One region of the Exiguobacterium sp. SH5S13 genome, then DNA from elsewhere that is predicted to be linked to it. Evidence: riboswitches for the same ligand, from Rfam matches in the RefSeq annotation. Region 1 holds a riboswitch; each other region holds the start of a gene.
The links. Region 1 has a riboswitch for S-adenosylmethionine ahead of EVJ30_RS11605 (2,3-diketo-5-methylthiopentyl-1-phosphate enolase). Riboswitches for the same ligand answer to the same signal wherever they lie in the genome.
Positions count from the first base shown of each region.

Region 1 (3,272 bases):
GCGAGTTCAAGCCAACGTGCGGTCACGCTCATACGTGCACCTCCTTCATGTGATGGGTGATGTCGTCGAACGTCTCGAACGGGGCGTAGGCGATGCCTTCTGCTTCACAGAGCGTGATGAGTTGCCCACGGGCGTAGACGAAATCGGCCCGTTTGGCGATCTCGAAGTCGGTCACCGAGTCACCGATGACGATCAAGCGATCAACGGGATCGACGATCGTCCGGGCGATTGTCGGTTTGCAGCAACCACAATCATTCGTGCAATGCGCGTCACAGGCGTAGGGCCAGTCGACGCGTACCGTCTCGCCCGAGAAGTCGGCGACGTTACAGTAGATGTGGTCCGGCGCGACGTGGTCTTGCAAGATCGGGTACACGAAAAAGTCCATGCCGCCGCTGACGACGTCGAACTTCCAAACTTGTTGCCGGACTTCTGCCAAAAACGTCGAGAAACCTTGGCGCAAGGTGATGCGGTCCAGCAAGTAGTCACGGTACGCCGAAGCGTCAGCGCTCGGCAACAGCTGGAACATCTGTCCGACCCCGGAGCGGATCGAGATGTCTTGAGCGAGCACGTCGTCTTTGAGCGCGTGCCATTCGGGCGGTGCGAACGCCCGCATCAAAGCGATGATGTTGTCCTCGGCCGTGATCGTCCCGTCGAAGTCACACAAGATGTGAATCGTCATTGTTTTGACCACGCCTTTAGCGCGGCCTCGAGCTCGTTCGTCTGGCTCGCCACGCCCACTACTTGCTCAATCGCTTGTCGGAACGCCCGGGCCCCGGCAGCCGCGCCGTCTGGGTGACCGTGGATGCCGCCGCCGGCGTTGATGACGACGTCTGTGCCGAAATCACGGATGATGTCCGGGACGAGCCCCGGATGGATGCCGGCCGACGGGACCGGTAGAATCGGCTTCGCCCAGTGCGGCCGAGCACTGCTATCCCGAATCGCGAACGCCTCATCGGACGGTGTCGCGAGTGAACCGTATGGGGACGGGAACAGCGTCAAGTCGGCCCCCGCGAGGCGGAACAATTTCCCGAGCAAGAGCGAGTGGCTGATCGAGCCGGTCAAGGCGCCGGCGAACGCCGGATGCGCCAAAATCGGGACGTTAATTGTTGGATCGCTCGCGAGTTCGCGGAGTGTGTCGAGCCCGTATGTATAGACGTTGAACAACAGTGCCGTCGCGCCCGCCTCGATCAAGCGGAGCGCTTGGTCACGTAGCCCGAACACCGGACCGCTGAGCGTGATGGCATAGAGCGAACGTTTCCCGGTCGTTTCGAACTGTTCTTGGATGACGGCCGCCCCGATTTTAGCTCGTTCAAGCGACGGAGTGAGCGGATTATCGTATAGGATTTCATCATCTTTGACGATGTCGATGCCGCCGGCGAGCTGGTCTCGAAGTTGCTGTTCTAAGAAGCGTAAATCACGGCCGATGATCCCTTTAAAGATGCTCATGACGAGCGGGCGATCATGGACGTCGAGCAACTCACGAACGCCTTGAACACCGAACTTTGCTCCGGGGAATTCAGACGCAAGCGTTTCGGGTAACGTCAAGTCGATCAAGCGTACCGAGTCATCGAGCGATAATTTCCCGAACGTCGTCGTCAAGATGGATGAGAAGTCGGGCGTGACGTTATGGAGCGGATAACGGATTGTGAAGCGACTCGTCGTTTCCGTGTGCGTCGTTGAGACGACCTCGCCCCGATACGCCTTTAATTGTTCTTGCTCTAGGTGGGGCAGTTCCGTCCATGTGCCGACGGTCAGTTCAAGGGCGATTTTCTCGGCGACAGTCGCGACGCGGTTCGTCCGGCTGATTTCATATGTGGCAGTAATACTCATGTTCGTTCCTCCTTCCGGTCAAACAAAAAATGACCCCATGCCGAGGCAAGAGGTCATCATAAAAAAATGAACTCTTATCTCTCAGCTTACGCTGCAAGAATTAGCACCGTGCCCAATCGGGTCGGTTGCTGCGACATCATCGGGCTTGTCCCCTCCGTCTGCTCTTGATAAGAATGTATTTTGAAGTTGTGAAATTTAATTGAATTTTGTCACACAATATCCGGTTCGTCAATTCCTTTTTTTGAGAAAAAATAGTTGAATTCATTGTTTCTATATATGCCCGGGAAAAGACAACACCGGGTCCGAAAATTGACGTTGACAACTTGGTGCTCGAGTAAGTAACATTCATCACAACAAGTTCACACAATCGAATATGACACTCTTATCGCGAGTTGGCAGAGGGAATTGGCCCGATGACGCCGCAGCAACCGACCAGTAGGCACGGTGCTACATCCACCAGACATACGTCTGACAGATGAGAGGAACAACCGTTACGGCTGTGCCTCTTTCTCGCGGAGAAAGGGGCTTTTTTTGTGGGGAATATACCGAAAGGGGAAACAGACATGGCTTATCAACCATTTACAGAACAGACAGTCGTCGAGCACGTCAGAACGTTAGGGTTACTCGAAGATGGGGGCATCGCGCATTGCGAGGAGATCGGGGACGGCAACTTGAACCTCGTCTTCCGCATCCGTCAAGGCGAAACGAGCCTCATCGTCAAGCAGGCGCTACCGTATGCGAAAGTCGTCGGAGAGAGTTGGCCGCTCACACTTGAACGGGCGTGGATCGAGCAGCTCGCGTTGCGCGAATTCGCTAGCGTCGTCCCGCGTTTCGTCCCGGTCGTTCTCGGCAGTGACCGGACGCTCGCCTACACGATTTTAGAGGACTTGTCCGACTTTGATATCGTCCGGACGGGCTATTTGGAAGGGAAAACGTATCCTGAACTCGCCCGTCACATCGGTGAGTTTTTAGGACAGACGTTGTTTGAGACGTCAGACTATACGGCCGGCCCGATTGAGAAGAAGCGGAAAGAACGGGATTACTACAACCCGGAACTGTGCGACATCACTGAAAAACTGATCTTCACCGATCCGTACAAAGATGCCGAATCGAACAACATCGAAACCGCGCTCCGTCAGGACGTCGAAGCGCTTTGGCGTGACCAGAAATTGAAAGTGGAGGTCACGAAACTGAAAGTCGGTTTCGTCACGAAACACGACGCGCTCTTGCACGGAGACTTACATACAGGCAGTATCTTCGCGACGCAACAAGAGACGAAAGTCATCGATCCAGAGTTCGCTTTTTACGGACCGTTCGGCTTTGACATCGGGCAAATCGTCGCCCATTTGACGCTATCGACGTTCCATGACCCACTCAAACGGTTCGAACGGTTCACGGACGTATTGACGGTATGGGAGACGTTTGAGAAGACGTTCCGGACG
Region 1 covers NZ_SJUS01000022.1:51,266-54,537, forward strand. The annotation lists gene EVJ30_RS11595 (methylthioribulose 1-phosphate dehydratase) at 1-32, opposite strand, end outside; gene EVJ30_RS11600 (2-hydroxy-3-keto-5-methylthiopentenyl-1-phosphate phosphatase) at 29-679, opposite strand; gene EVJ30_RS11605 (2,3-diketo-5-methylthiopentyl-1-phosphate enolase) at 676-1,830, opposite strand; SAM riboswitch class I at 1,902-2,004, opposite strand; SAM riboswitch class I at 2,210-2,312, shown strand; gene mtnK (S-methyl-5-thioribose kinase) at 2,394-3,272, shown strand, end outside.

Region 2 (3,272 bases), on a different contig from region 1:
CGCAAGTGCGGCCGTCACGCCGGCCGTGATGACGTCACCGATTCCGGCCATGAGGAACGCACCTTCCTCGATGCGGATGGCGCCGCTCCCGACCTGGGTCGCAATGCCGATCGTGCCGGCCTCGAGCGCAGAACGTCCGAACTGCATGGCGACGGCTACACCGATGATGACGGGTAAGAGGCGCATCGCGATCGTCGTCGCATCTAAGATGAACTGTAGCGACGGAAAATAAGGAAGGATTGCTTTCGTGAGCTCGCCGAGGAGCGCGCTCGGGATGAGGGCGATTAAAATGGCGAGGCTGAGTCCGTTCAATACGTTCATCAAAAATTGTTTGCCTGTCAGTTTCGTTTGTTCCGTCATGGGTGGATTCACCTGTCCTTTTCTACGTGTTTGCTGTTATGTACGAAAGCGATAAAGTTAATGACCATACTATGCCTCTTTTGGGCGAGCGTCAACAAGAAATGTTGAACTATTCAGATTTTTCCAGTTGAGCACAACTTTTGAACAGATCGACTCACATTCATATACTTATAGAAGAGGTGAGAGAAAATGATTTCAGACGGATTGTTATATATATACGCCCCGATGTGTGGAACATGCGCTGTGGCCGAGCGGATGCTCGCGGTCGTCGAAGCGGTCGACCCGACACTCGCGATCGACAAGCAGGACGCCAACTTTATCCCGCAAGAGTTAGAAGCGTATCAAGTGATGAGCGTACCGGCGCTGTTAAAGCTTAAAGACGGCCAAGTCGAAGACCGATTATATGCGTTTCAAAACGTGCAGCACGTCCTATCTTTCGTTAAATGAGATAGGATGATTAGAATAATCAGAAAATTTTAAATAATCAGTTGACACAGAAAGTTCACGAATGGTATATTCATTACAACATCTTACTTGAACACAATATAGGACGAGATTTTCCAGCCATCAAGACGTTTTAGAACAGCCGGTGCATCACTTTACGCGACTTTTAGGTGGACCTTCCCTTAGATTGTCCCCCAAAAAAATCAAGCGCAGGGACACCGACCGCGTAACCGCACGGTACGTTCTAAGGCCGAGTGATGGATGGCTTGAATCCCCCATATAAGGATGAACACTCTGATCGGGCAAAAGAGTTTCATCTATGGGTTGTCCTTCCGTGACTCAAGGTGCTACGTTCTGTGTCATCCTCGGATGGCACCTTTTTTTGATTTTTCGCACAAAATAGTTTGACATGAAAATAATGTGTCGCTATTATAAAGCTAATCGAATAAACAACACTCTTATCAAGAGAGGCTGAGGGACTGGCCCTATGACGCCCAGCAACCGCGGAGCAATCCGAAATGGTGCTAATTCCAGCAAGGTGAGAACCTTGGAAGATGAGAGCAATCGTTGTCCGTACCGATAAAGTACGCACGTTTGCTCAAACGTGTGTACTTTTTTTGTTGTCAGGAGGGAAAGGTATTGATTCAATTACGTAACGTGGCCAAATGGTTCGACACGAAGAACGGTCGGGTCCAGGCGGTCGATGATGTGTCGCTCACAATCGAGAGCGGCGAAATTTTTGGAATAATCGGATATTCAGGGGCGGGGAAGTCGACGCTCATCCGTCTGCTCAACCGACTCGAGGCACCGTCAAGCGGTGAAATCGTCGTCGCCGGGAGCGAGCTGACGAAGCTCACTCCGAAAGAACTGCGCGGGGTGCGCAAAAACGTCTCGATGGTGTTCCAACACTTCAACTTGTTATGGTCGCGCACGGTCGCTGAGAACATCAGCTTCCCGCTCGAACTGATCGGGGTACCGGCCAGTGAACGTAAACGCCGCGTCCAAGAGCTCGTCGATCTCGTCGGTCTCGCCGGACGTGAAGACAGCTATCCGTCACAACTATCGGGCGGTCAAAAACAGCGAGTCGGGATTGCCCGCGCGCTCGCTACAAATCCAGACGTGCTCCTCTGCGATGAAGCGACGAGCGCACTCGACCCGAAGACGACCGATTCGATCCTCGAACTGCTCGTCAGCATCAATAAGAAACTCGGACTGACGATCGTCCTCATCACCCATGAGATGCACGTCATCCAAAAAATCTGTCATCGCGTCGCCGTCATGGAGGCAGGGAAGGTCGTCGAGACCGGCCAAGTCGCGGACGTGTTCCAACATCCGGAACAGCCGATCACGAAAGAGTTCGTCAAACAGATCGGTGCCGTCGACGACATGTCGCTCACGTTCGAGCATTTGAAAGCACGTTATCCGAGCGGCCAAATCGTCAAGCTCAAATTCTTGAACGAGACGGCCGAACAGCCGATTTTATCGGAAGTGTTGAAACAGCACGACATCGGCTTCAACATCATCGGCGGTAACGTGACGCAGTCGCAAGTCGGTGCGCTCGGGACGCTATTCATCCAATTGATCGGAGAGCCGGCTGAAGTCGAGCGGGCGATCGCCTCAATCCGGTCGCAGGCAGTGGAAGTGGAGGTAGAAAACGATGTTTCCTAATGTAGACTGGCAAGTCATGTTCGAACAGACGTGGGAGACGCTCTATATGACGCTCGTCGCGGGAGCCGCGACATTCGTCATCGGTCTCGCCCTCGGCATGCTCTTATATGTCACGAACGAACCGCTTATGACGAAGAATCGTCCGATTTACACGATCATCAGCGCGGTCGTCAACGTGTTCCGCTCGATCCCGTTCATCATTTTGATCATCTTGCTCATCCCGTTCACACTCCTCATCGTCGGGACGATGCTCGGCTCGACGGCGGCGCTCCCGGCGCTCATCATCGGGGCGGCCCCGTTCTATGCGCGCATGGTCGAGCTCGCGCTTCGTGAAGTCGACCGCGGCGTCATCGAGGCGGCCGAGTCGATGGGCGCGACGAAATGGCAGATCGTCTATAAAGTGTTGTTCCCAGAAGCACTCCCGGCCATCGTGTCAGGCATCACGGTGACGATTGTCGCCATCGTCGGTTACACGGCCATGGCCGGAGTCGTCGGGGGCGGTGGCCTCGGGAACTTGGCGTTCCTCGAAGGGTTCCAGCGTTCACAAAGCGACGTCACGTTCGTCGCGACCGTATTGATCTTAGTCATCGTCTTCGTCGTTCAGTTCATCGGCGATCGACTCGTCTCAAAAATCGACAAGCGTTCCGCTTGATCAAATAGAAAATTTGGAGGGTATCATAATGAAATCATGGAAAACAGTACTCGGATTGACAGCAGCATCAGCACTCACAATTCTCGCGGCATGTGGCGGCGGGGACTCAGAATCAGGCTCGGGCGACGATAAGACGCTCATCATCGGC
Region 2 covers NZ_SJUS01000006.1:16,564-19,835, forward strand. The annotation lists gene EVJ30_RS05065 (PTS sugar transporter subunit IIC) at 1-360, opposite strand, end outside; gene EVJ30_RS05070 (thioredoxin family protein) at 550-807, shown strand; SAM riboswitch class I at 1,260-1,365, shown strand; gene EVJ30_RS05075 (methionine ABC transporter ATP-binding protein) at 1,444-2,472, shown strand; gene EVJ30_RS05080 (methionine ABC transporter permease) at 2,462-3,124, shown strand; gene EVJ30_RS05085 (MetQ/NlpA family ABC transporter substrate-binding protein) at 3,153-3,272, shown strand, end outside.
Region 2: another riboswitch for S-adenosylmethionine. It lies ahead of EVJ30_RS05075 (methionine ABC transporter ATP-binding protein); the one in region 1 lies ahead of EVJ30_RS11605 (2,3-diketo-5-methylthiopentyl-1-phosphate enolase).

Region 3 (3,272 bases), on a different contig from region 1:
CGATGTCGAAGGCGTTCAACATGTCCGGCTGGCGGGTCGCTTTCGCCGTCGGCAACCGCGACATCATCGAGGCGATCAACACGTATCAGGACCACGTCCATGTGAGCGTGTTCTCGGCCATCCAAGAGGCGGCCATCGCCGCGCTCGAGTCACCGCGTTCGCTCCGGGACGACTTGTCACGGTTGTATGAGGCCCGCCGCGACCGGCTCGTCGACGGGTTACGTCAGGCCGGATGGGACATCACGGCCCCGAGCGGCTCGTTCTTCGTCTGGGCGAAAGTGCCGGACGGGGACGCCAAATCGTTCTCGCATAAGCTGCTCCACGAGGCAGGGGTCGCCGTGACGCCTGGCTATTTCTTCGGCTCAGAAGGCGAGCGGTACGTCCGGTTCGGGCTCGTCTCCGCCGAGCCGAAGATCGACGAGGCCGTCGAGCGGATCGAGAAACTGTTCGCGACGTATGAAGAGGTCCGGGCATGATCCGCCAAGCCGTGCTCGAGTACGACCATGCGGATGATGCGCTCGAGCGGCTCGATGAATTGATCGCTGGCCGTCGTGCTCACGTGCTGCGCGGGCAGAACGGTTTTGACGTCGTCAAGCGCGTCCTGCCAGCGATCACTGCCTATCCGACATCGCTGTTCCGTGGCGAATGCACGGACGCGGAGGTCGAACGGCTCCGTTTGAAGGATGTGGATGTCCTCCTTGCCGTCGGTGGGGGCAAGCTCGTCGACACGGCGAAACTCGTCGCTTACCGGCAAGGTGTCCCGCTGATCGTCATCCCGACGCTCGCCTCGAACTGTGCCGCCTTCACACCGCTCAGCGTCATCTATGACGAGCAGGGTGCCTATGACCGCTACGACGTGTTCCGCGTCGTCATCGAGCGGGTCATCGTCGACGCGAGGGTCGTGACGGACTCGCCGTACGACTACTTCCGAGCCGGCGTCATCGACACGGTCGCCAAGTTTTACGAGGCCCGCTATTTGAGCGGCGACAGTTCGCCTGATGCCGGCGTCAATACCGGTCTCGCCTTGGCCGAACAATGCGGCCGGCTCGTCGAACTCGACTTGAGTGAGTCCAGTTTCACCGCGTATGGGCCAGAGACCCGGTTCGCGGTCGATCACATCCTCGCCGTCGGCGGTGCCGTCGGTGGTTTCGGTGACGCCGGGACACGCGTCGCCGTCGCCCACGCCGTCCACAACGCGCTCAGCCGCTTCGAGTCGACCCATCCGTTCTTACATGGCGACAAGGTCGGCTTCGGCCTCCTTGTCCAAGAACGGTTGCGTGGCTCGTCTGACGCCCCGTATTTAGAGGCGTGGCTCGCCAGGATCGGCGCGCCGACGTCACTTGAGACGCTCGGACTCGTTCCGGCCGACATCCCGCAACTGGTCGACGCGGTCCGGGCCGAGACTGAATTGCAACGATCACCCGTCCCGCTCGATATTGACTATTTGAAAATAATTTTTGAAAATTCAGTATTTTCTGTTTACTAATAAAAGGATTAAAAGTAAGATGATAACAATTAAATAAGACCGATAGCTTATCAAGAGTGGTGGAGGGACTGGCCCTATGAAACCCGGCAACCAGATCGTAACGATCATGGTGCTAATTCCAACAGACGAAACGTCTGGGAGATGAGCGTGTCCGACTGTCTTTGACTTGTCGTGCCCGCCACTCTTTATGAGTAGCGGGCTTTTATTTTGGAGGAGGAATCATTCATGAACATCAAACAGAAAACAGTACTCGCAGGAACATCTCTACTCGCGGCCATCGCCTTGTCGGCGTGCGGCCAATCGGACGCGAGCGAAGCGCTCAGCACAGAATCCCTCACGATCGGCGTGACAGGCGGACCGCACCAGCAGATCGCCGAGAAAGTAAAAGAACTCGCAGCCGAGGATGGCCTCGAGCTCGACATCAAAGTGTTCAACGACTACAACACGCCGAACACGGCGCTCGACGAAGGCAGCCTTGACGTGAACAGTTACCAGACGCTGTCGTTCCTCGAGCTGCAGAAGTCGGACAAAGGCTATAAGATCGACGACGTGTTCAAGACGGTCGCTTTCCCGATGGGGCTCTATTCGGATAAGCTGACGGACATCAAGGAGTTGAAGGAAGGCGATAAAGTCGCCGTCCCGAACGACCCGGCGAACGAACTTCGAGCGCTGCGCCTGTATGAGACGGCCGGACTCATCACCTTGAAAGAAGGATTGACGGACAAGGCGACGAAACGTGACATCGCCGAGAACCCGCTCAACCTCGAATTCATCGAGCTCGAGGCGTCACAGCTCCCGACCCAGCTCCCGGAAGTCGCGCTCGCGGCCATCAACACGAACTTCGCGATGGGTGCCGGCCTATCGATCAATGAGGACGCCTTGTTCCATGAAGACACGGTCGACAACCCGTACCCGAACTACGTCGTCGTCCGTACCGACAACAAGGACGATGAAGTCGTCGAGACACTCAAATCTTACTACCACTCGGACGAGGTCCGGACGTTCATCGAAGAGACGTTCAACGGCTCGATCGTCCCAGCGTTTTAAGGAGGCACTATGATCGCACTCAAACAGATCTCAAAAACGTTCACGGTAAACAAAGGGACCGTCACTGCGCTCGACGACGTCTCGCTGACGATTGAAAAGGGCGAGATCTTCGGCATCATCGGTCGGAGCGGCGCCGGCAAGAGCACGCTCATCCGCATGATCAATCTGCTCGAACGGCCGACGTCAGGTCAAGTCGAGATCGAAGGGCAAGACATCACGACGCTCGACAAAAAAGGGTTATCGAAGCTCCGTCACCGCATCGGGATGATCTTCCAGCACTATAACCTGTTGAAGACGGCGACCGTCGAAGACAACGTCGCCATCCCGCTCCGCCTAGAAGGACTCGATAAACGCTCGATCAGCGAGCGGGTCGACAAGTATCTCGACATCGTCGGACTGACCGATCACCGTAAACATTACCCGGAGCAACTCTCGGGCGGCCAGAAACAGCGCGTCGCCATCGCCCGGGCGTTGGCGCACGAGCCGGACATCCTGCTCAGCGACGAGGCGACGAGCGCGCTCGACCCGGAGACGACCGAGTCAATCCTCGATCTGTTGCTCGAGATCAACCGCGAGCTCGGTCTGACGATCTTCTTGATCACCCATGAGATGGAAGTCATCGAGCGGATCTGTGACCGGGTCGCCGTCATCGACGCCGGCAAGATCGTCGAGGAAGGCGACGTCCTCGACGTCTTCTCAGACCCGCAACATCCGACGACGCGCCGCTTCTTGAAAGCGA
Region 3 covers NZ_SJUS01000025.1:5,490-8,761, forward strand. The annotation lists gene EVJ30_RS12125 (aminotransferase class I/II-fold pyridoxal phosphate-dependent enzyme) at 1-476, shown strand, start outside; gene EVJ30_RS12130 (iron-containing alcohol dehydrogenase) at 473-1,486, shown strand; SAM riboswitch class I at 1,531-1,634, shown strand; gene EVJ30_RS12135 (MetQ/NlpA family ABC transporter substrate-binding protein) at 1,712-2,533, shown strand; gene EVJ30_RS12140 (methionine ABC transporter ATP-binding protein) at 2,543-3,272, shown strand, end outside.
Region 3: another riboswitch for S-adenosylmethionine. It lies ahead of EVJ30_RS12135 (MetQ/NlpA family ABC transporter substrate-binding protein); the one in region 1 lies ahead of EVJ30_RS11605 (2,3-diketo-5-methylthiopentyl-1-phosphate enolase).